2 regions of the Lelliottia amnigena genome follow, and region 1 is predicted to be linked to the other one. Evidence: predicted binding sites of a transcription regulator. Region 1 holds the regulator's gene; the other holds the start of a gene.
What was found. The regulator PhoB, encoded in region 1, activates phosphate uptake and scavenging genes when phosphate is short. The targets are predictions, from matches to a motif close to CTGTCATAAAACTGNCNNAT.
Positions count from the first base shown of each region.

Region 1 (11,511 bases):
TGATGTGATCTTCAATGGTGTCCACACGCACCGGCTGGAACGTCCCCGCGCCGACATGCAGCGTCACAAACGCCATTTCGATGCCTTTCTCGCGCAGTCTTTCAAGCAGCGGCTCATCGAAATGCAGCCCCGCCGTTGGCGCGGCTACCGCGCCAGGCTTCTGGCTGTAAACGGTCTGATAGAGTTCACGGTCTGCGTCTTCATCCGGGCGGTCGATATAAGGCGGCAGCGGCATATGGCCGATAGCGTTAAGAATATCCAGAACGGGACGCTCGTCATTAAACTCCACTTCGAACAACGCATCGTGACGGGCGACCATGGTGGCATTAATGCTTTCGTCGTCGCCCAGCAGCAGTTCCGCCCCCGGCTTTGGCGCTTTGGATGCGCGAATATGTGCCAGAATACGTTTGTCATCAAGCATACGCTCGACCAGCACTTCAATCTTACCGCCGCTGGCTTTGCGGCCAAACAGACGCGCCGGGATCACGCGGGTATTGTTAAAGACCAGCAAATCACCGGGGTTGAGCTTGTCGAGTAAATCGGTGAAAGTACCGTGCGTCAGCGCGCCCGTTGGCCCGTCCAGCGACAGCAAGCGGCAACCACTGCGCTCAGGCTGTGGATAGTGGGCAATCAGGGATTCGGGTAATTCAAAGGAGAAATCGGCGACGCGCATGACTTATACTCGTGACTTAAAAACAGGCGGCTTAGTCTAGTGCTCGCGCCTCTTTGCTGCAACACCTAGCCGTAATCGGATACCAAAACGCATGAATTTTCTCGCACACCTGCACCTCGCCCACCTCGCGGAGAGCTCACTTTCCGGCAATTTGCTGGCTGATTTTGTGCGCGGCAACCCCACGCAAGCGTATCCCGTTGACGTGGTGGACGGTATTTTCATGCATCGCCGCATTGATGTCCTGACCGATAATCTGCCCGAAGTGAAAGAAGCTAAAGAGTGGTTCCGCCCCGAGACGCGCCGCGTCGCGCCGATCACGCTTGACGTGATGTGGGATCATTTTCTCTCGCGTCACTGGGCGCAGCTTTCGCCTGAGATGCCGTTACCGGAATTTGTGCGTTACGCCCACGCCCAGGTCGCGATGATTTTACCGGACTCACCGCCGCGTTTCGTCAATCTGAACGAATACCTGTGGTCCGAGCGCTGGCTGGAACGCTATCGCGAAATGGAGTTTATCCAGCGCGTGTTAAATGGAATGGCGAGTCGCCGCCCGCGTCTGGATGCGCTTCGTGACTCCTGGCAGGACTTAGATACCCATTACGACGCGCTGGAGACCCGTTTTTGGGAGTTCTATCCGCGCATGATGGCGCAAGCGAAAAACAAACAACTGTAAGAGAGACGCGATTGATAGGTAAAAGCTCGTTGAACGATTGCTCACGCCTCTTTGTCTTAATCACAATCCCTCTCTATAATGGCCCGCGTTGCGTTCCAAAATAACCTTAGTCACTACAGGAGAATCACATGGTTCTGGTAACTCGTCCGGCTCCGGATTTTACAGCTGCAGCAGTTCTGGGCAACGGTGAAATCGTTGAAAACTTCAATTTCAAACAGCACACCAACGGTAAAGCGACCGTCCTGTTCTTCTGGCCGATGGATTTCACCTTCGTTTGCCCGTCTGAACTGATCGCATTCGACAAACGTTACGAAGAATTCCAGAAACGTGGCGTGGAAGTTGTGGGTGTTTCCTTCGACTCTGAGTTTGTACACAACGCATGGCGTAACACCCCTGTCGACAAAGGCGGCATCGGTGCAGTGAAATACGCAATGGTTGCGGACATCAAACGCGAAATCCAGCAGGCTTACGGTATCGAACATCCGGACGCTGGCGTTGCGCTGCGCGGTTCTTTCCTGATCGACGCAAACGGCATCGTTCGTCACCAGGTCGTGAACGATCTGCCGCTGGGTCGTAACGTTGACGAAATGCTGCGCATGGTTGACGCGCTGCAGTTCCACGAAGAGCATGGCGAAGTGTGCCCGGCTCAGTGGGAAAAAGGCAAAGAAGGTATGAACGCGTCTCCAGACGGCGTGGCAAAATACCTTTCTGAGAACGTATCCAGCCTGTAATCGGCATGGTTTACGCAAAAAGCCCGCTGATGCGGGCTTTTTTGTTTCTGGAATGCAACGCCGTAGAACCGCTAATTACCGAACCACACCGACACAGAAATAGCAGGTAAAGAAAGCACACCCTCTTGCAGATCCGCTTTGCCCTCTTTCAGCTGCCAGCGTTCAACGTTGAGCAACGGCGAATCGTCCAGCACCACTTCACATGCCTCACCGCGGTTAATCGCCACCAGCACGCGCTGTTGATTATACACACGCGCAAACACCACCACGTTAGCGTGCGCATACACCACCTGACATCCCCCGTAACGCAGCGCCTGACTGTGCTTACGCAGTTTCGCCAGCCGTTGATAAAGCGCAAACAGGTTTTTATCCTGCTTGTCGGGATCCCACGGGAAGGTCTTGCGACAGAACGGATCGTTGTTGCCGTCCAGCCCGACTTCATCACCGTAGTAAATGCACGGCACGCCCGGCCAGGTAAACAGCCAGGTCACCGCCAGCGGCAAACGCGCCACGTCTTTACCGAGTAACGATTTAAAACGCGCAGTATCATGGCTATCCAGCTGGTTAAACATGCGTAACTGCTGCTGATGTGACAGGCTGGCGCGGTAGTTATCCATCCACTTGATACAGATTTCGGCGTCAATCAGCTGCGGATCGTACGAAATATCAGTGTTGGCGAGAAATCCCCATAACGGGAACGTAAAGCCGCGATAGTTCATCGCCGAATCTTCCGCATCTGCCTGCAGCCACTGACGCGCATCGCCAAAATGCTCGCCAAACACAAACGCATCTGGATTGGCGGCCTTTGCGGACTGGGTGATGCCGGTAACATGCTGAATGTTATTCCGCGCTCCGCCGTCCTCGCCCAGCATATGCACCACGTCCAGACGCCAGCCGTCCATACTCCACGGCGCTTTCAGCCAGTGGCGTACGATGCTGTCGTCCCCGCCGTAAATCTCGTCGACTAATGACGGCGACTGGAAATCCAGTTTCGGCAGGCTGGCATATCCCAGCCAGTCAAGCGCATGGCCATCATCGCTAAAGCTATACCAGTCGCGCTGCGGTGAATCCGGGTTGTGGCACGCACCGCCCATCGTTTGATTGTGGCGGTCAAACCAGGCGTGTGAGTCGCCGCTATGGTTGAACACGCCGTCCAGAATCAAACGCATTCCCTCACGTCGCGTGTTTTCCCGCAGGCGCAGCAGGGCTTCATCACCGCCAAACTGTTCATCAACGTGGCGATAATCTTCGGTGTCGTATTTGTGCACGCTGGGTGCTTTGAAAACCGGATTAAGATACAGCGCGGTCACGCCCAGCTTTTTCAGATACGGCAGTTTCTCGCTGATCCCATCGAGGTCGCCGCCGTAAAACGTCGATCCGCCCGCCTGAGCGGTCAGCGGTTCATCCCACGCTTTACGAATAATGTCGTGCCCTGCGGCGTGATGGTAATAGACCTTATCCTGCTCAGACGTCCGCGCTTCGCTGCGCGCAAAGCGGTCGGGAAAGATTTGGTAAAAGACCTGATCGTTAACCCACTGCGGACCCTTGTCCGGATAATCGACGGCGAACTGTTCCATTCGCGTCGGCGGGAAATGGCTAAATCCTTGCGGGGTGAACCACAGCTGGCGGTTATTCCACAGCAGCTTAAAGCTGTAACGGCGGCGCGGCTGGCCAGAGCGTAAATCGAGTGTTGCCCGCCACGCCGTAACGCCAGGCTGTGGCTGACTGCGCTGTTTATGCATCGGCAGCGACGTTTCTTCGTTATCGACTTCAGCGCGCAGCGTGACGCGCAGTGGCTGATTTTCACCCGTCAGCCACAGCGTTATCATCAGTTTATCTTTGTTTTGCTTAACAAATGGGGCAACCGGAAGGTGCCAGGCGTTCAACATCACGAATCCCCTTTAATGAAATTGAGGCCACCTTGCCACAGCGTAGTGGAGGATCACTCATCATGAAAAGGTTTATTGGGGGAGGAGGATGGGGGAGGAGAAAAAATGCCCGACGGAGGTCGGGCACGTCTCTTTATGCTTGTGCTAACTGACGCTCGCGGCGGCGTTTAAACACCCAACCGATCAGCAACAGCGCGATCCAGGCAAAGCCGACATACAGCGAAATACGCGTATCCGGATGGTAACCAATCAGGCCGATAATAAAGACCAGGAAGATCAGGCCAACCACCGTCGTCGGCACGCCGCCCGGCACTTTGAATTTCAGCGCTTTCACCTCTTCAGGCGGCAGACGGCGGCGGAACGCAATCTGCGACAGCAAAATCATGATCCACACCCACACCGTCGCAAAGGTCGCCAGTGACGCAATCACCAGGAAGACATTTTCCGGCATGATATAGTTCAGATAAACCGAGAGCAGCAGCGCAACGGTCATCACCAGCACGGTGACCCACGGCGTTCCGCGGCGCGAGGTTTTGGCGAACACTTTTGGCGCGTTCCCCTGCTCCACCATGCCGTGGAGCATACGTCCCACGCCAAATACATCGCTGTTGATGGCCGAAAAGGAAGCCGTCAGCACCACAAAGTTCAAAATACTGGCCGCGAACGCAATGCCTAAATGCTGGAAGGTGAGAACAAACGGACTGCCGTTGGTGCCCACCTGATTCCACGGATAAATGGACATAATCACAAACAGCGTTCCCACGTAGAACACCAGAATGCGCATCGGCACGGAGTTAATCGCGCGCGGAATGGATTTCTCCGGGTCTTTCGCTTCACCAGCGGTAATCCCAATAATCTCGATACCGCCATAGGCAAACATCACCATTTGCAGCGACATCACCATCCCGAGCCAGCCGTTGCTAAAGAAGCCGCCGTTGGTCCACAGATTATGGATCCCGGTCGGCTGTCCGCCGTTACCAATACCCCAGATAATGATCCCAAAACCGGCTGCAATCATGATGATAATCGTCGCGACTTTGAAGAAGGAGAACCAAAACTCCAGCTCACCAAACACCTTCACGCTCATCAGGTTAACGCCACAGATGATCAGCACCACGCTCAGCACCCAAATCCAGTGCGGCACCAGCGGGAACCAGACGCCCATATAAATGCCAAAGGCCGTCACGTCGGCAATCGCCACAATCAGGATCTCAAAACAGTAGGTCCAGCCGGTGATATAGCCCGCCAGCGGGCCTAAGTTTTCCTGCGCGTAGCGAGAAAAAGAGCTGGCAGAGGGATTGTGGACCGACATTTCGCCCAGCGCGCGCATAATGATATACGCCGCCACGCCGCCGATGATATAGGCCAGCAGGACGCTCGGGCCGGCCATTTTGATGGCATCTGCCGAGCCATAAAAAAGACCCGTTCCGATCGCAGAGCCCAGCGCCATAAAGCGAATATGGCGGGTGCTCAATCCACGTTTTAGTTTGTTAGTGCTTTCCATTTAAATCTTGCCATTCAACACGAAAAAAACAAAAAACCACGGGGCCATAAGCCCCGTGGTTAAACAATTTGTGATTGATTAATGCGCGCTGGAAGTGACCTGCCGCCCTGCTGCTCGATCCCAGATAATTGCCAGAATCAGTGCCACAACGGAAGGCATCAACCATGCCAGCCCCTGCTCTGACAGCGGTAAACGCTGAGTCCAGGCCGGAAGTATACCGCCAATAGCCGACGCTTTAATCCCGTCAAGGATACCAAAAATAAAGCTGATAAACATGGCAGGCGCAATAATTCGGGAGGAATTGTTCCACCACGGACGGGTGAAGCTCAACACCACCAGCACGATACACGGCGGATAAATCGCGGTCAGCACCGGGATAGAGACCTGAATCAGGTGGCTCAGCCCCAGGTTAGATACCGCCATCGAGAAACCGCCGAGGATAAACACCAGCGTGCGATAGGACAGCGGAACGTACTGCGCAAAAAACTCTGCACAGGCGCAGGTGAGGCCAACGGCCGTGACCAGACACGCCAGGAAAATCAGAACTGCCAGCATGAAGCTGCCCGCACCACCAAAGGTGTGCTGAACGTAAGCATGCAGAATCGCGGCACCGTTCGCACTCTGATCGACCAGAGATGCGCTATCAGAACCCAGGCGGAACAGCGCCAGATACAGCAGTGCCAGGCCCGCACCGGCCATCAGGCCAGCCCAGACGGTATACCGCGTCAACAGTCGCGCTTCGGTCACGCCGCGAGACCGTGCCGCGTTGACGATAACAATACCGAACGCCATCGCGCCCAGCGTATCCATCGTCAGATAGCCGTTAACGAAACCGTTCGAGAACGCCGCATTCTTATAGGCGTCCATTGCATCGCTGATCGGGCCCGCAGGCCAAATCACAGCGGCAACCGCCAGCACAATCAGGGCGAGGATTTTCAGCGGAGCAAGGAAATTGCCGACGGTATCCAGCAATTTACCCGGATAGAGCGAAACCAGAATGACAATCGCGAAGTACACCACGCTGTAAATCAGCAGCGGCAGCGGACCGTCACCGGTCAACGGCGCGATACCGACTTCAAAAGAGACGGTCGCGGTGCGCGGTGTTGCAAACAGCGGCCCGATGGCCAGATAGCACACGACCGCCAGTAAAACACCCGCTACTTTGCCAATCGGTGCGCTGAGGCTATCAACGCCGCCGCCCACTTTCGCCAGCGCGACAACGGTAAGCACCGGCAAACCCACGGCCGTAATCAGGAAGCCAAACGCCGCCATCCAGACGTGTTCACCCGCCTGCAAGCCAACCATGGGAGGAAAAATGATATTACCTGCGCCGACGAACAGCGCGAAAGTCATAAAGCCCAGCGCGATAATGTCACGCGATTTTAAGTGATGGGTCATAGAACCTTACTGCCTGTGGATGTGGTGTTGAAAACGTTGAGATTTTCGCCATCCCTAACGGGACGATACGGCGGAAAATTAACTCAATTTCAGCGGGATATGCTCCCGTCCTGGCGCAGCGAAGAATAGTTTTTCGGTTTACCGCGCAAATACAGTCGGTCTGACAGTATATGGGGCGCAATTTAAACGCTTATAACGTTTAAAGGCAAGGAGGGATCTTAAAACCAGAACAATATGCCAGCATGAAAATACAGGCCAGCACAATCCGCTAAGTATAAGAAAAACCCATGGCTAATCATGCGAACAAAAAAGCATCAGCCGTATAAAATTCATCCGCGTTTCGCTTGACTGCAAAGCAAACAGGCCAGCAAACGCTGGCCTGTGGAAAGTAAGGCTGACACACCGGCTGTCAGGCACTTTTTTTGGCAATTAATCGTTCCGGGATAACAAAACTGAATCGCGTACCTTTGCCCGGCGTACTCTGAATATCAAGGCGACTGTCGTGATGATTCAATGCATGCTTCACAATCGCCAGGCCCAGCCCACTGCCGCCGGTTTGTCGTGAGCGCGCTTTATCGACGCGGTAGAAACGCTCAGTCAGACGCGGAATGTGCTCCGGCCCAATGCCCGGTCCGTTGTCTTCAACGCTAAATTCGGCCCCCATCGGCACAGGCTGCCAGCGCACCACAATGTGTGTGCCTTCCGGCGTATGATTCACGGCGTTATAGACCAGATTCGATATCGCACTGCGCAATTGCTCTTCACTGCCGAGGATTTTGAGCGCGCTATCAACCTCAAACGTCAGCTGATGTTTTTTATGGCTCAGCGTCTGCGCTTCCCGCTCCACAACACGCAGCATCATCGGAACATCAATGGTTTCATTCAGTGCCAGCGTCGGGGCGGCTTCAATTTTCGACAGCGTCAGAAGCTGCTTCACCAGCCCTTCCATGCGATGCGTTTGCTCGCGCATCGTATGTAATGCTTTCTCTCGCGGCGCGCCTTCCAGCGTTTGCTCCTGCATCATCTCCAGATATCCCTGAAGCACGGTCAACGGGGTGCGCAATTCATGGCTGACGTTGGCAAAGAAATTACGACGCGCCCCTTCAAGCTGATGCATTTGGGTAACATCACGCGCCACCATCAGCCACTGCTTGTCGCTATAGGGCATAACGCGAATCTCAAGGTGACGGCCGTTATTCAGCACCAGATTGTGCGGGCGAGTAAATTCACGCTTTTTCAGATACAGCGTGAACTCGGGGTAACGTAGTAGATTCAGTATGTTCTGGCCATTATCGTCCGGCCAGCGGAGTCCAAGGAGCTGTTGTGCCAGACCATTACACCAGAAAATCGTCCCTTCTTCGGTAGTGAGGATCACGGCATCCGGCAGCGACTCTGCGCCGCTACGAAAGCGCTTTATCAGACTTCCCAGCTCGCGACGACGCTTTTTATTACGCATCTGCATCTGATGCAGGCCGTAAAGTAACGGCTCCCAGCTTCCGCTACCGGGCGGTGGCGTCATGCTGCGATCCACCCACAGCCACCACGACAGGCGCAGTAAATTCCAAAAATGCCAGATCAACAGGCCGGTTACTGCCGCCAGTAAAAACCACGGCAGGTAACCAAAAATAGCCCCCAAAATGAAGGCCGGGAGACAGCATAAGATCAGTTCAAAAACGAGCCTTTTCCATGACAGACGTTCCAGCACGCGTCACACTCCTGTCAGTGTTCAGAAACGGGTCGAAAAACGATAACCCGTGCCGCGGACCGTTTGCACCATGCGATCGTGGCCGCTGTGTTCCAGCGCTTTACGCAAGCGGCGAATATGCACATCAACCGTTCTGTCTTCAACATAGACGTTGGTTCCCCAAACGTTATTCAGCAACTGCTCACGACTGTAAACGCGTTCCGGATGCGTCATAAAGAAGTGCAATAGCTTAAATTCGGTCGGTCCCATGTCGAGCGGGTTTTCACCCGTCATCACGCGATGCGACGTGGGATCCAGGCTCAGCCCCTGCATCTCAATCACCTCTTCCACCGCCATCGGTGAAATACGGCGCATCACCGCTTTAATACGTGCCACCAGCTCCTTCGGTGAAAACGGCTTGGTGATGTAGTCATCCGCACCCGTTTCCAACCCGCGCACGCGATCTTCTTCTTCGCCGCGCGCGGTCAGCATCACAACCGGGATCTCGCGGGTCATCGCTTCACGTTTGATGTGTTTGATAAATTGCAGTCCAGAGCCGCCAGGCAACATCCAGTCAAGCAGAATCAAATCAGGCCAGGGTTCGTTCAGCTGATTCACCGCGCTGTCATAATCTTCAGCTTCTATCGGCTGAAAACCGTTTTGTTCGAGCACGAAGCACACCATTTCACGAATCGGAGCTTCATCTTCTACGACCAGAATACGTCTCGCCATACTTTACCCTGTCTTATTGAGGTTAAAAGTTTGTAATGCGGCGTCATTATGCGTCAGATTTATGACAGATTTATGAAAAACATTACCACTATGAATAGCAAACTATTGTTTTATTACAGCTGTAATTTCCCGTTCCCAGGACATTTATCACCGCAAAAGCCGTCACGCTACCTCACACCGGCACACCTCAGAACCCCATACTGACGCCCTTAACACTCAGAATTGGGCCGATGCAGCCAACACAGAGGCGGCCTGAAGGATCAAGTGTATAATCCCTTTCACCTTTTTTTGCCACGGATCTGTTATGCGCATACTTCACACCTCGGACTGGCATCTGGGTCAAAATTTTTACAGTAAAAGCCGCGCGGCCGAACACGAAGCGTTCCTGAACTGGCTGCTGGAAACGGCGCTGACGCACCAGGTTGACGCAATCATTGTCGCCGGTGATATTTTTGACACCGGATCGCCGCCCAGCTATGCGCGCGAAATCTATAATCGCTTCGTGGTTAATTTACAGAAAACGGGCTGCCATCTGGTCATCGTCGCGGGCAATCACGACTCGGTGGCAACACTGAATGAGTCGCGCGATATTCTGGCCTTTCTGAATACCACTGTAGTGGCAAACGCCGGGCACGCACCGCAAATCATCAAAAAACGCGACGGCACGCCGGGCGCCGTTATCTGCCCGATCCCCTTTTTGCGTCCGCGCGACATCGTGCAAAGCCAGGCCGGACTGACCGGCGGCGAAAAGCAACAGCACCTGCTGCAGGCCATCACCGACTACTATCAGCAGCAATATCTCGACGCCTGTGCCTTACGCGGTGAGGCGGCGCTACCCGTCATCGCCACCGGCCATTTAACCACCGTCGGTGCCAGTAAAAGCGACGCGGTACGCGAAATTTATATTGGTACGCTGGATGCGTTCCCGGCGCAGAACTTCCCGCCTGCCGATTACATCGCGCTCGGGCATATCCATCGGGCACAGAAGATTGGCGGCAGTGAACATATCCGCTATTGCGGCTCGCCCATTTCGCTCAGCTTTGACGAAACGGGCAAACCTAAAAGTGTGCATCTGGTGAGTTTTGTCGACGGAAAACTGCACGCGGTAGAAACCCTGGAAGTGCCGGTGACGCAGCCGCTGGCGGTGCTGAAAGGCGATCTGGCGGCCATCACCGCGCAGCTTGAGCAGTGGCGCAATGTGGAGCAAATCCCGCCCGTCTGGCTGGATATCGAAATCACGACGGATGACTATCTGCACGATATGCAGCGCAAAATCCAGGCGCTCACGGAAACGCTGCCCGTTGAGGTATTACTGGTGCGTCGCAGCCGCGAACAGCGTGAGAAAATCCTGCTCAGTGCGCAGCGCGAAACGCTCAGCGAGCTGAAAGTCGAAGAGGTTTTTGAACGCCGACTGGCGCAGGAAGAAATTGACGACGCGCAGCGCGCAAGACTCAACGAGCTGTTCACCCATACGCTGCATGCGCTCAATGATGAGGAAGAAAACGCATGAAAATTCTCAGCCTGCGTCTGAAAAATATCAACTCTCTGAAGGGCGAATGGAAGATAGATTTCACCGCTGAGCCGTTCGCCAGCAACGGTCTGTTTGCGATAACTGGCGCGACCGGCGCCGGAAAAACCACCCTGCTCGACGCCATCTGCCTCGCGCTGTATCACCAGACGCCGCGTCTGAACAAAGTCACACAATCACAAAATGATCTTATGACGCGCGACACCGCTGAATGTCTGGCGGAGGTAGAATTTGAAGTTAAAGGCATCGCTTATCGCGCGTTCTGGAGCCAGAGCCGCGCGCGTAATCAGCCAGACGGAAATTTACAGGCACCGCGCGTAGAGCTGGCCCGCTGTGAAGACGGTAAAATCCTGTCTGACAAAGCCACAGACAAAATTGAGCAAACGGCCTCGCTGACCGGGCTGGATTACGATCGTTTCACACGCTCAATGCTGTTGTCGCAGGGGCAATTTGCCGCCTTCCTCAATGCCAAACCCGGTGAACGCGCCGAGTTGCTGGAGGAACTGACCGGAACCGAAATTTACGGTCAGATTTCCGCGAGAGTCTTTGAACAACACAAAGCCGCGCGCACGGAGCTGGAAAAGCGTGAAGCCCAAGCGGCTGGCGTGATTTTACTGAGCGACGAGCAGCAACAGCAGTTGAAGCAAAGTTTGCAGGTGCTTACTGACGAAGAGAAAACGCTGCTGCTGCAACAACAAA
Region 1 covers NZ_CP077236.1:2,744,333-2,755,843, reverse strand. The annotation lists gene queA (tRNA preQ1(34) S-adenosylmethionine ribosyltransferase-isomerase QueA) at 1-673, opposite strand, end outside; gene acpH (ACP phosphodiesterase) at 765-1,346, shown strand; gene I6L74_RS12855 (peroxiredoxin) at 1,475-2,077, shown strand; gene malZ (maltodextrin glucosidase) at 2,149-3,966, opposite strand; gene proY (proline-specific permease ProY) at 4,100-5,470, opposite strand; gene brnQ (branched-chain amino acid transporter carrier protein BrnQ) at 5,549-6,868, opposite strand; gene phoR (phosphate regulon sensor histidine kinase PhoR) at 7,278-8,573, opposite strand; gene phoB (phosphate response regulator transcription factor PhoB) at 8,595-9,284, opposite strand; gene sbcD (exonuclease subunit SbcD) at 9,589-10,794, shown strand; gene sbcC (exonuclease subunit SbcC) at 10,791-11,511, shown strand, end outside.

Region 2 (11,511 bases), 1.7 Mb from region 1:
GCGGCAACCCAGGCGGCGGTCTGAATTGTCGCCCAGCTTACGCCAGCTACATCACCAGCAAGCCAGGTGCGCATAGAAAGCAACGTTTGCTCATCCAGAATTAAGACTGCAGCGGTGATTGACGAGGCAAATGCCGAAATCGCGACGCCGCAAAGCGTCACTTTCATGGGGGTTAATCCGGTTCGACCAGCGGACGACAGCGTTAAGACCAGCAAAAATAATGCCCCCGCGCCCGCCGCCGCAATCAGCGGACGCCCAAAGGGAAATGTCAGCCCAAGCGCACTGGTCAGCACCACCGCCAGTGCCGCCCCGGCATTCAGCCCCAAAATATGTGGCTCGCCAAGAGGGTTGCGGATCACCGCTTGCAATAACACGCCCGCCACACCCAGCGCGGCGCCGGTCATCAGAGCCGCGAGCAGGCGCAACAGGCGCAGGTTGATAATCACGTTGTGATCGAAATTGCGCGGGTCGAACGCAAGAAAGGCCTGCGCTACGCTCTGCGGAGGAATAAAACGCGCGCCGATACCAAGATGTAAAATAGCCCCTGCCAGCAGTAACGCGATGAAAACAACAGATGCAAGACGGGTGCGCATCATGATTTTCCTGCGCGGCGAAACGGCATAAAGAAGGGTTTACCCGTCGCAGGATTGATCGACATTTGCACGTCTACATCGAAGACCGCTTTGATAAGCTCTGGCGTACACACATCACCTTCATGCAGCACGCGCTGCACTTTCCCTTCGCGTAAAAAGACCAGCGTATCGCCGTAGTTCACCGCAAAGTTCAGATCGTGCAACACCACGATGACGGTGCGCCCGTGATGGCGGGTTAAGTCATGAAGCAGTTCCAGAATCTCGACCTGATAGCGCAAATCGAGGTAAGTGGTTGGCTCATCGAGAAGGATATACGGCGTTTGTTGCGCCAGGGCCATAGCAATCCAGCAGCGCTGACGCTGGCCACCAGAGAGGCTTTCAACAGGCAGATGCGCATAATCCTGGGTGCCGGTTAAACGTAGCGCCTCTTCAACGGCCTGTTCGTCGGCGTCGGTCCACTGGCGCATAAAATTTTGCCAGGGAAAACGCCCACGCGACACCAGCTCAAATACCGTTAGCCCTTCGGGTAAGAGCGGTGACTGCGGCAAAATGCCCAGCCTGCGCGAGACCCTTTTAGTGGGCTGTTCATGGATACTCTTGCCGTCGAGCAATACCGTGCCGCCCATGGGTTGCAGCAAACGCGCAATCGTACTGAGCAGGGTCGATTTACCGCATCCGTTCGCCCCAACCAGAACGGTCATTTTTTCAGGGGGAATGGTGAGAGAAATGTCATCAACGATGATTTTTTTCTGATAACCAGCAGAGAGATTATCGAGAACCAACCCCTGCTCTGTCGCGTTTTGAGCCACGTGTGCCAACTTAATCAAATAACAGACAAATAAAAATAAAACTCATTCTCTTTTGTGAGTTTGCCGTTGCGCCATGTAGTAGTCAAGAGGATAAACACCTTAAAAATAAAAGGGGTAATGTACGGTAATTCGTCAAAGAGATAATGATTTAACCAGTTAATTTACAGGCACTTAACCTTATTTATTGCGATGATATTTCCGTATCAATTCTGTGTAGTTGTTTTTCTATTTTTTCCATTTACTACTACATCTCGCCATGATTGAATGATTCTCAATTACATACCCGATACCGCTCAGGCAAACGGGTAGCGCTTTACGGGCAATGAAACACAGCTTCACCCGCGAGCATTCGCTGGTATTTCGGGATAAATATTAAATGGTTAAGTTCACACCTTCCTTCTCTGGGGTAAAAGGGCGCGCGCTCTTTTCACTGCTGTTTATTGTGCCCCTGGCACAGGCGGCAGAAAATAAAACAACGAAAGACGGCGAGACGTTAACCGTCATTGCCGATCCCAACGCTAAAACGGAAGCGACCAACGGCTATCAGCCGCTGAACACGTCTACCGCCACGCTCACCACCATGCCGATGCTGGATATCCCGCAGGTGGTGAATACCGTAAGCGACAAAGTACTGCAAGATCAGCACGCCACCACCCTCGACGAAGCGCTGTATAACGTCAGCAACGTGGTGCAAACCAACACGCTTGGCGGCACGCAGGATGCGTTTGTTCGTCGTGGCTTTGGCGCTAATCGCGATGGTTCCGTGATGACCAACGGTTTACGCACCGTGCTACCCCGTAGTTTTAACGCCTCGACCGAGCGTGTCGAAGTGCTAAAAGGCCCGGCATCGACGCTTTACGGCATTCTGGATCCTGGCGGGTTGATCAATGTCGTGACTAAACGCCCGGAAAAAACCTTTGGCGGATCGATCTCGGCAACTTCCACCAGCTTTGGCGGTGGCACCGGACAGTTTGATGTGACGGGCCCGATCGACGGAACGCGTCTGGCGTATCGTCTGACGGGGGAATACCAGAATGAAGATTACTGGCGTAATTTTGGCAAAGAGCGCAGCACCTATATTGCGCCGTCGCTGACCTGGTTTGGTGATGACGCGACGGTCTCGGTGCTCTACTCCCATCGCGACTACAAAACGCCCTTCGATCGCGGGACTATTTTCGATCTCGAGACCAAAAAGCCTGTTAACGTGGATCGCAAAACACGTTTCGACGAGCCGTTTAACATTACAGATGGTGAGTCCGATCTGGCGCAGTTGAACGCCGAATATCGCCTTAACAGCGAGTGGACTGCGAAATTTGACTACAGCTTTAGCCAGGATAAATACACGGATAATCAGGCTCGCGTGATGGCGTATGACGCGTCCACCGGGAATCTGACCCGGCGCGTCGATGCGACGCAAGGATCGACCCAGCGCATGCACAGTACCCGCGCGGATCTCCAGGGTAACGTCGACATTGCGGGGTTTTATAACGAGATCCTGACCGGCGTATCGTATGAAAATTACGATCTGCTGCGCACGGATATGATCCGCTGTAAGAACGTTAAAGGCTTCAATATCTATAACCCCACTTATGGCGATCTCAGTAAATGCACTTCCGTTTCAGCGTCCGACAGCGACCAGAGGATTAAGCAGGAGAGCTATTCTGCTTACGTTCAGGATGCGCTTTATCTGACGGATAAATGGATTGCGGTCACTGGGCTTCGCTATCAGTCCTACACGCAATATGCAGGCAAAGGTCGGCCGTTTAACGTCAATACCGACAGCCGCGACGACCAGTGGACGCCGAAAGCAGGTCTGGTTTACAAGTTAACGCCTTCGGTCTCGTTGTTCGCGAACTATTCCCAGACGTTTATGCCGCAGTCTTCCATCGCCAGCTACATCGGAAATCTGCCGCCTGAAACGTCAAATGCCTACGAAGTCGGTGCCAAGTTTGACCTTTTCGATGGCATTACTGCCAACATCGCGCTGTTTGATATCCATAAACGCAATGTGCTTTACACCGAAAGCGTGGGAGATGAAACGATCGCCAAAACCGCCGGGCGCGTGCGCTCACAGGGTGTGGAAGTGGACGTGGCGGGGGCGTTGACCGAGAACACCAATATTATCGCCAGCTATGGGTATACGGATGCGAAAGTGCTGGAAGATCCCGATTATGCTGGCAAGCCGCTGCCAAACGTTCCGCGACATACGGGTTCCCTGTTCCTGACGTACGACATTCATAATGTAATCGGCGGAAATACGCTGACGCTGGGCGGCGGCGGGCATGGCGTGAGCCGTCGTTCCGCAACCAATGGCGCGGACTATTACCTGCCGGGTTACGTCGTCGCAGATGCGTTTGCCGCGTATAAGATGAAGTTGCAGTATCCGGTGACGCTGCAGCTGAACGTGAAGAATCTGTTTGATAAGACCTACTACACGTCATCGATTGGCAGCAATAATCTGGGTAACCAGATTGGCGATCCGCGCGAAGTGCAGTTTACGGTGAAGATGGATTTTTGATGTAAAAAAGCCCGGTGGCGCTACGCTTACCGGGCCTACGATCGATCCCCTCTCCGTAAGAGAGGGTTAGGACATCAGCCTTCGATATCCGCCAGATCGCCTTTTTCCTGTAGCCAGTTGCGTCGGTCTTCAGAACGTTTCTTGGCCAGCAGCATATCCATCATGGCATTGGTTTGCTGCTCGTCTTCATCGCTGATAACCAGCTGCACCAGACGACGGGTATTGGGATCGAGCGTGGTTTCACGCAACTGCAAGGGGTTCATCTCACCCAACCCTTTAAAGCGCTGGACGTTTGGCTTGCCCTTCTTGCGCTTGAGCTGCTCCAGCACGCCTGCTTTTTCTTCTTCCGTCAGCGCGTAATACACCTCTTTACCGAGATCGATACGGTAGAGCGGCGGCAACGCAACGTGGACGTGGCCGTTTTTCACCAGCGCACGGAAGTGTTTCACGAACAGCGCGCACAGCAACGTGGCTATGTGCAGACCGTCTGAGTCCGCATCCGCGAGAATGCAGATCTTGCCGTAACGCAGCTGGCTCAAATCGTCACTGTCCGGATCGATACCGATCGCCACCGAAATGTCGTGCACTTCCTGCGACGCGAGGACTTCATCGGAAGAAACTTCCCAGGTGTTCAGGATCTTACCTTTCAGCGGCATGATCGCCTGGAATTCACGATCGCGCGCCTGCTTGGCGGAACCGCCTGCCGAGTCCCCTTCGACGAGGAACAGCTCAGTACGATTCAGATCCTGCGCGGTGCAATCCGCCAGTTTACCCGGCAGCGCCGGACCACTGGTGAGCTTTTTACGCACCACTTTTTTCGCGGCACGCATACGGCGTTGCGCGCTGGAGATCGCCATTTCAGCCAGCATTTCAGCTGTCTGTATGTTCTGATTCAGCCACAGGCTAAATGCGTCTTTCACCACACCGGAGACAAACGCGGCGCACTGGCGCGATGACAGACGCTCTTTGGTCTGTCCGGCGAACTGCGGATCCTGCATTTTCACAGAAAGCACGTACGCACAGCGATCCCAGATATCTTCCGCTGACAGCTTCACGCCACGCGGCAGAATATTGCGGTATTCGCAGAATTCGCGCATCGCGTCCAGCAGGCCCTGACGCAGGCCGTTGACGTGCGTCCCGCCCTGCATCGTTGGGATGAGGTTAACGTAACTTTCAGTCAGCAGCTCGCCGCCTTCTGGCAGCCAGAGCAGCGCCCAGTCAACCGCTTCGGTGTCACCCGAGAAATTACCGAGGAACGGTTTTTCCGGCAGCGTCGGCAGGCCATTGACCGCCTCGCCCAGATAGTCATTCAGACCGTCCTGATAGCACCAGCGCTGCTCGCTGTTGTTGACTTCATCTTTAAAGGTGATTTCAACGCCAGGGCACAGTACCGCTTTCGCTTTCAGGATGTGCGTCATGCGCGTGACAGAAAAACGTGGGCTGTCGAAGAAGCTTTCGTCCGGCCAGAAATGCACGCTGGTACCGGTATTGCGTTTGCCGCACGTCCCGATGACCTGTAATTCCTGCACTTTATCGCCGTTTTCAAACGCAATGTTATATACCTGACCATCACGGCGTACGGTGACCTCAACGCGCTTTGACAAGGCATTAACCACAGAGATCCCCACGCCGTGAAGGCCGCCGGAGAACTGGTAGTTTTTATTGGAGAATTTACCGCCCGCATGCAGACGGCAGAGGATCAGCTCAACGGCTGGAACCCCTTCTTCCGGGTGGATGTCGACCGGCATACCGCGTCCGTCGTCAATCACTTCGAGCGACTGATCGGCGTGCAGAATGACGTCGATGCGTTTGGCATGACCCGCCAGCGCTTCGTCCACACTGTTATCAATCACTTCCTGGCCCAGGTGGTTTGGGCGCGTCGTATCGGTATACATCCCCGGGCGGCGGCGAACCGGCTCAAGCCCGGTGAGTACCTCAATGGCATCAGCGTTATAGGTTTGCGTCATGATTTAGCTAGCAATTCGCAGTGATTGTCAGTGGCTGTGCAGTCCAAGAAAATCGACAATCTGGGTGAAATGATTCTCAAAGCCCGTGAAAGCATGGTTTCCGCCCTCTTCTACAGTCTGGCGGCAAGAGGCGTAATACGCCACTGCCTGGCGGTAATCCAGCACTTCATCACCCGTCTGTTGCAGCAGCCAGATAAGATCGGGCGCGTCCAGCGGGTCTATCTGCATAACTTTGAGGTCGTAAATATGGCGTGACTCTAGCACATATTGTTGTCCGGTGTAGGGGTTCTCGTTTTGCCCGAGAAAGTCCCTCAGCAGCTCAAAGGGCCGTACTGCCGGGTTAACAACTACCGCAGGGAGCATAAAGCATTGCGAGAGCCAGGTGGCGTAATAACCGCCCAGCGAAGAGCCCACGACGCCGAACGATTCACCGCCATGTTCCATCACGATGGACTCCAGCATCTCTGCGGCATCAGCCGGATACGGCGGGAGTTGCGGAACGATGATCTCAATGTGCGGATGATGCGCGCCGAGCCACTGACCAAATTGCGTCGCCTTCGCGGAACGCGGGGAGCTGTTGAACCCGTGTAAATAAAGGAGCGTAGACATCAGTATCCTTCTGACGCGGTATCTGGGCGGAACGTCGCACTTTGCAGACGGCAAACTTCCGTCGTCAGCGAGCCATCGGCATGCAGTTCCAGCCAGCGCCAGCCTGGCGCTATCGTGTCTAACGTAAAGTTGGCGCAGTGCGGTTTGAACTGGACACACGTCGACGGCGTCGCCAGTAAACGGCGGCCATTCCAGTCGAGATCCTGTTCCTGATGAATATGACCACACAACAGATTGTTGACATGGGGATATTTGGACAATACGCGATCCAGCGCCGCTGAATTGCGCAGGCTATGTTGATCGAGCCAGCTGCATCCCGCAGGCAAAGGATGATGATGCAGTAACAGCAGGGTATGACGCTCAGGAGCGGCAGCGAGTTTTTGCTCCAGCCACTCCAGCTGAAAATCACTCAACTCACCGTGCGGGACACCGAACACCTGCGTATCCAACAGCAAAATTTGCCAGTGTTCACCCACAAACACGCGCTTGGCGGGTGAAATGCCCGCATCGTGCAGCGTACTGTACATCGCTGGCTGAAAATCATGATTGCCGGGTAACCAGACGCAGGGCACGCTAAAGCTCGCGATCCCTGTCGCAAAATGCTGATAGGCCGCAGCGCTTTGATCTTGTGCCAAATCGCCCGTAGCCGCTATCAAATCGCAGTGGCGATTCTCGGCGTGAATGGCATCCAGTACCGCCTGATAACTCTCCCAGGTGTTTACACCTAACAGCGTTTCATGCTTTTCGGCAAACAGGTGGGTATCAGTGATTTGTAATATCCTGACTGGCGCCCCACCAGCAACAGTCAGGTTTAACAGGCTTTCCAAATGGTGTCCTTAGGTAGGTTTATGACGCTAACAAACCGGAATCGCCATTGCTCCATGTGCAAAACAATATCTTAGCCAGTCGGCTAAAAACTGGTTAATTTGATGCTTTTCGTCGCGTTGATGCAACTTTTTATTAGGATAATCATACCGCGCTTTAAAGCGGAAGATCTGCTGACTTGAACACACTTCGGCCACCATCGCATCATGATAAAGCCGTACCGTCATCGACGGCAGGCTCCAGTAGCTGATCGCGGGAGCCGTTTGCTTGATTTCTACCAGGGTCGTGTAACGAGTCGATTCAATAATCGTTAATCGATACTGCGCGTTGCTCACCTGATAGCTTACCATTTCGCCGGGCGCGTCATCACGCGGCAACAGGCGGCGTAATTGCGCGAAATTGGTTTCGCACAAACGCATCATTTCTGGGAAGTCAGGTGTATAACGCTTCATTTTTTCCACTCGTTTCGTAAGTCTTGATAATGCAGCTGGAGCCATTGCAAAGCGATGACAGAGGCCGCGTTGTCGATTTTCCCCTCTTTTACCCACTGGTAAGCCTGTTCCCGACTCACCACATGAACACGAATATCTTCGTTTTCATCTGCCAGACCGTGAATACCTTCCGCGATCGTGGCGTCCACTTCCCCCACCAGAATAGAAGAGCGCTCGGTGGTTCCGCCAGGGCTTGCCAGATAGCTCAGAACGGGTTTCGTCCGGCCCACTTTCAGCCCGGCTTCTTCCTCGGCCTCACGGCGGGCGACATCCTCCGGCGTTTCACCTTCTTCGATCATACCTGCGACCATTTCCAGCAGCCATGGGGTTTCGCTGGTATCCAGCGCCGCAATCCGTATCTGTTCAATCAATACCACTTCATCGCGCACTGGGTCAAAGGGTAGCAAGACTGCGGCATGCCCGCGCTCAAAAATTTCACGTCGAACTTCTCCGCTCATTTCACCGTTAAACAAGCGATGCCTAAAACGGTAAAGTTCCAGTGAAAAAAATCCGCTATATAACTTTTCCCGTGCAATAATTTCTACATCGTTTTTGGTGAACGTCACTGGCAATTCATCTGGTTTTTGCATAACGGTTTCCTGGTCATAATCATGATGAAATTATGAATTTCAAGGCTGTTTGGCTGCCGTTTCAAAGGCTATATGATAGATTGATGCAAATTACAGCCGGATGGCACGTAACGCCAACCTTTTGGTGTGGATGATTCTGTTAGAATCGGCAAATATTTTTAACGAGATCAGCGCTAATACTGCTTCACAACAAGGAATGCAAATGAAGAAATTGCTCCCCATCCTTATCGGCCTGAGCCTGACGGGCTTCAGCGCGATGAGCCAGGCAGAAAACCTGTTACAGGTTTATCAGCAAGCACGTCTGAGCAACCCTGAGCTGCGTAAGTCGGCTGCCGATCGTGATGCTGCGTTCGAAAAAATTAACGAAGCACGCAGCCCGTTGCTGCCGCAGTTGGGCTTAGGTGCAGATTATACCTACGGCAATGGCTTCCGTGATAGCAACGGTGTTAACTCCAACACCACCGGCGCATCTCTGCAATTAACGCAAACCTTGTTTGATATGTCCAAGTGGCGTGCGCTGAGTCTTCAAGAGAAAAGCGCGGGCATTCAGGACGTCACCTACCAGACGGATCAGCAATCACTGATCCTGAACACCGCGACGGCGTACTTCAACGTGTTGAGCGCGATCGATTCGCTCTCCTACACCGAAGCGCAGAAACAAGCAGTTTATCGTCAGCTGGATCAAACCACGCAGCGTTTTAACGTAGGCCTGGTCGCAATCACTGACGTGCAGAACGCCCGCTCCCAATACGACACCGTACTGGCGAACGAAGTGACCGCGCGTAATAACCTTGATAACGCGCTGGAATCTCTGCGTCAGGTGACGGGCAATTACTATCCTGAACTGGCTTCGTTGAACGTCGACAACTTCAAAACGGATAAACCGCAGGCCGTTAACGCCCTGCTGAAAGAAGCAGAAAACCGCAACCTGGCGCTGTTACAGGCACGTCTGAGCCAGGATCTGGCACGCGAACAAATCCGTCAGGCCCAGGATGGTCACCTGCCAACCCTGAGTCTTACGGCGTCCAGTGCCGTCACGGACACCTCTTATAGCGGTTCTAAAACGGGCGGCGCCAATGCTTCGCAGTTTGACGACAGCAATGTGGGCCAAAATAAAGTGGGCCTGAGCTTCTCCATGCCGCTGTATCAGGGCGGTATGGTTAACTCTCAGGTAAAACAAGCTCAGTACAACTTCGTTGGCGCAAGCGAACAGCTGGAAAGCGCGCACCGCAACGTGGTGCAGACCGTGCGCTCTTCGTTCAACAACGTGAATGCCTCTATCAGCAGCATCAACGCCTACAAACAGGCGGTAGTGTCGGCGCAGAGTTCATTGGACGCATCAGAAGCCGGTTATTCGGTCGGTACGCGTACCATTGTTGACGTGCTGGATGCGACCACCACGCTGTTTAACGCCAAACAACAGCTCTCCAACGCACGTTACAACTACCTGATTAACCAGCTGAATATTAAATCAGCTCTGGGTACGCTGAACGAGCAGGATCTGCAGATGCTGAACAGTACGCTGGGCAAGCCAATTCCGACAACGCCTGAAAACGTGGCGCCGGAAAACCCACAGCAGGACGCCAGCGCTGATGGCTATAACGCCAACGGTGCCGCCCCTGTTGCACAGCCCGCAGCGGCTCGCACGACCACCAAAAACTCAGCCGGTAACCCGTTCCGTAACTGATGTTAAAACCCGGTCTATGGCTCCATAGGCCGGGTTAGCTCTGCTCCAGTCGACATATAAACGTAAGCCAACGTAAAGATCCCCCTGACGCTCCCTCTGCGCTTCATTTTCAACCACTCATCCTCTATCCTAAGCCTTATTTCCTATGTAATACCACTGGGTCCTGGAAGACAAAAATGAAACGGACAAAAACGATTAATCACGCCTCGTTCCGCAAAAACTGGAACGCACGCCATCTCACTCCGGTCGCTCTGGCGATCACCGCCGTATTTTTGCTGGCGGGATGTGAGCAAGCCGACGAAACGGTATCGATGTATCAGAATGCCGATGACTGCTCAAGCGCCACCGGCAAAAGCGCAGAATGTACCACTGCATACAACAATGCGCTGAAAGAAGCCGAACGCACTGCGCCGAAATATGCGACGCGTGAAGACTGTATCGCCGAATTCGGTGAAGGTCAGTGTCAGCAAGCGCCTGCACAGGCAGGCATGGCGCCAGAAAACCAGGCGCAAGCACAATCCAGCGGCAGCTTCTGGATGCCGCTGATGGCGGGCTACATGATGGGCCGTATGATGGGCGGCGGCGCGGGCTTCCAGCAGCAGCCTCTGTTCAGCTCTAAAAATCCAAATAGCCCGGCTTACGGTAAATACACCGACGCCAGCGGCAAAGGCTACGGTGCTGCACAGCCAGGCCGCACTGCGACCGTTCCAAAAACCGCCATGGCACCAAAACCGGCAACCACCAGCACCGTGACGCGTGGCGGGTTTGGCGACTCCGTTGCAAAACAGTCCACCATGCAGCGTAGCGCGACGGGTTCTTCCACGCGCTCAATGGGCGGCTGATAATGGAACGAGTCAGTATTGTTGAGCGCCCGGACTGGCGCGAAAAAGCGACCGAATACGGCTTTAATTTCCACACCATGTACGGCGAACCGTACTGGTGTGAGGATGCTTACTACAAATTGACGCTCGCTCAGGTTGAGAAACTCGAAGACGTCACCGCCGAACTGCATCAGATGTGCCTCAAGGTTGTGGAAAAAGTGATTGCCAGCGATGAGCTGATGACCAAATTCCGCATCCCTAAGCATACCTGGGGCTTTGTGCGTCATGCCTGGCAGACCAATCAGCCTTCTCTCTATTCCCGCCTCGACCTGGCGTGGGATGGCGTGGGCGATCCTAAAATGCTGGAAAATAACGCAGATACCCCGACCTCACTGTATGAAGCGGCGTTCTTTCAGTACATCTGGCTTGAAGATCAGATCGCCGCGGGCAACCTGCCGGAAGGCAGCGATCAGTTCAACAGTTTGCAGGAAAAGCTGATCGAACGCTTCGCCGAGCTGCGCGAGCAGCACGGGTTCAATCTGCTGCATCTTGCGTGCTGTCGTGACACGGTTGAAGATCGTGGAACAGTGCAGTATTTGCA
Region 2 covers NZ_CP077236.1:1,033,378-1,044,888, forward strand. The annotation lists gene I6L74_RS04840 (FecCD family ABC transporter permease) at 1-596, opposite strand, end outside; gene I6L74_RS04845 (ABC transporter ATP-binding protein) at 593-1,402, opposite strand; gene I6L74_RS04850 (TonB-dependent siderophore receptor) at 1,779-3,920, shown strand; gene parE (DNA topoisomerase IV subunit B) at 3,995-5,887, opposite strand; gene yqiA (esterase YqiA) at 5,915-6,496, opposite strand; gene cpdA (3',5'-cyclic-AMP phosphodiesterase) at 6,496-7,323, opposite strand; gene I6L74_RS04870 (DUF1249 family protein) at 7,351-7,773, opposite strand; gene nudF (ADP-ribose diphosphatase) at 7,770-8,402, opposite strand; gene tolC (outer membrane channel protein TolC) at 8,605-10,089, shown strand; gene I6L74_RS04885 (DUF1190 family protein) at 10,266-10,931, shown strand; gene I6L74_RS04890 (glutathionylspermidine synthase family protein) at 10,934-11,511, shown strand, end outside.
Region 2: the regulator PhoB is predicted to act here: its motif matches at 8,473-8,492, upstream of nudF (ADP-ribose diphosphatase).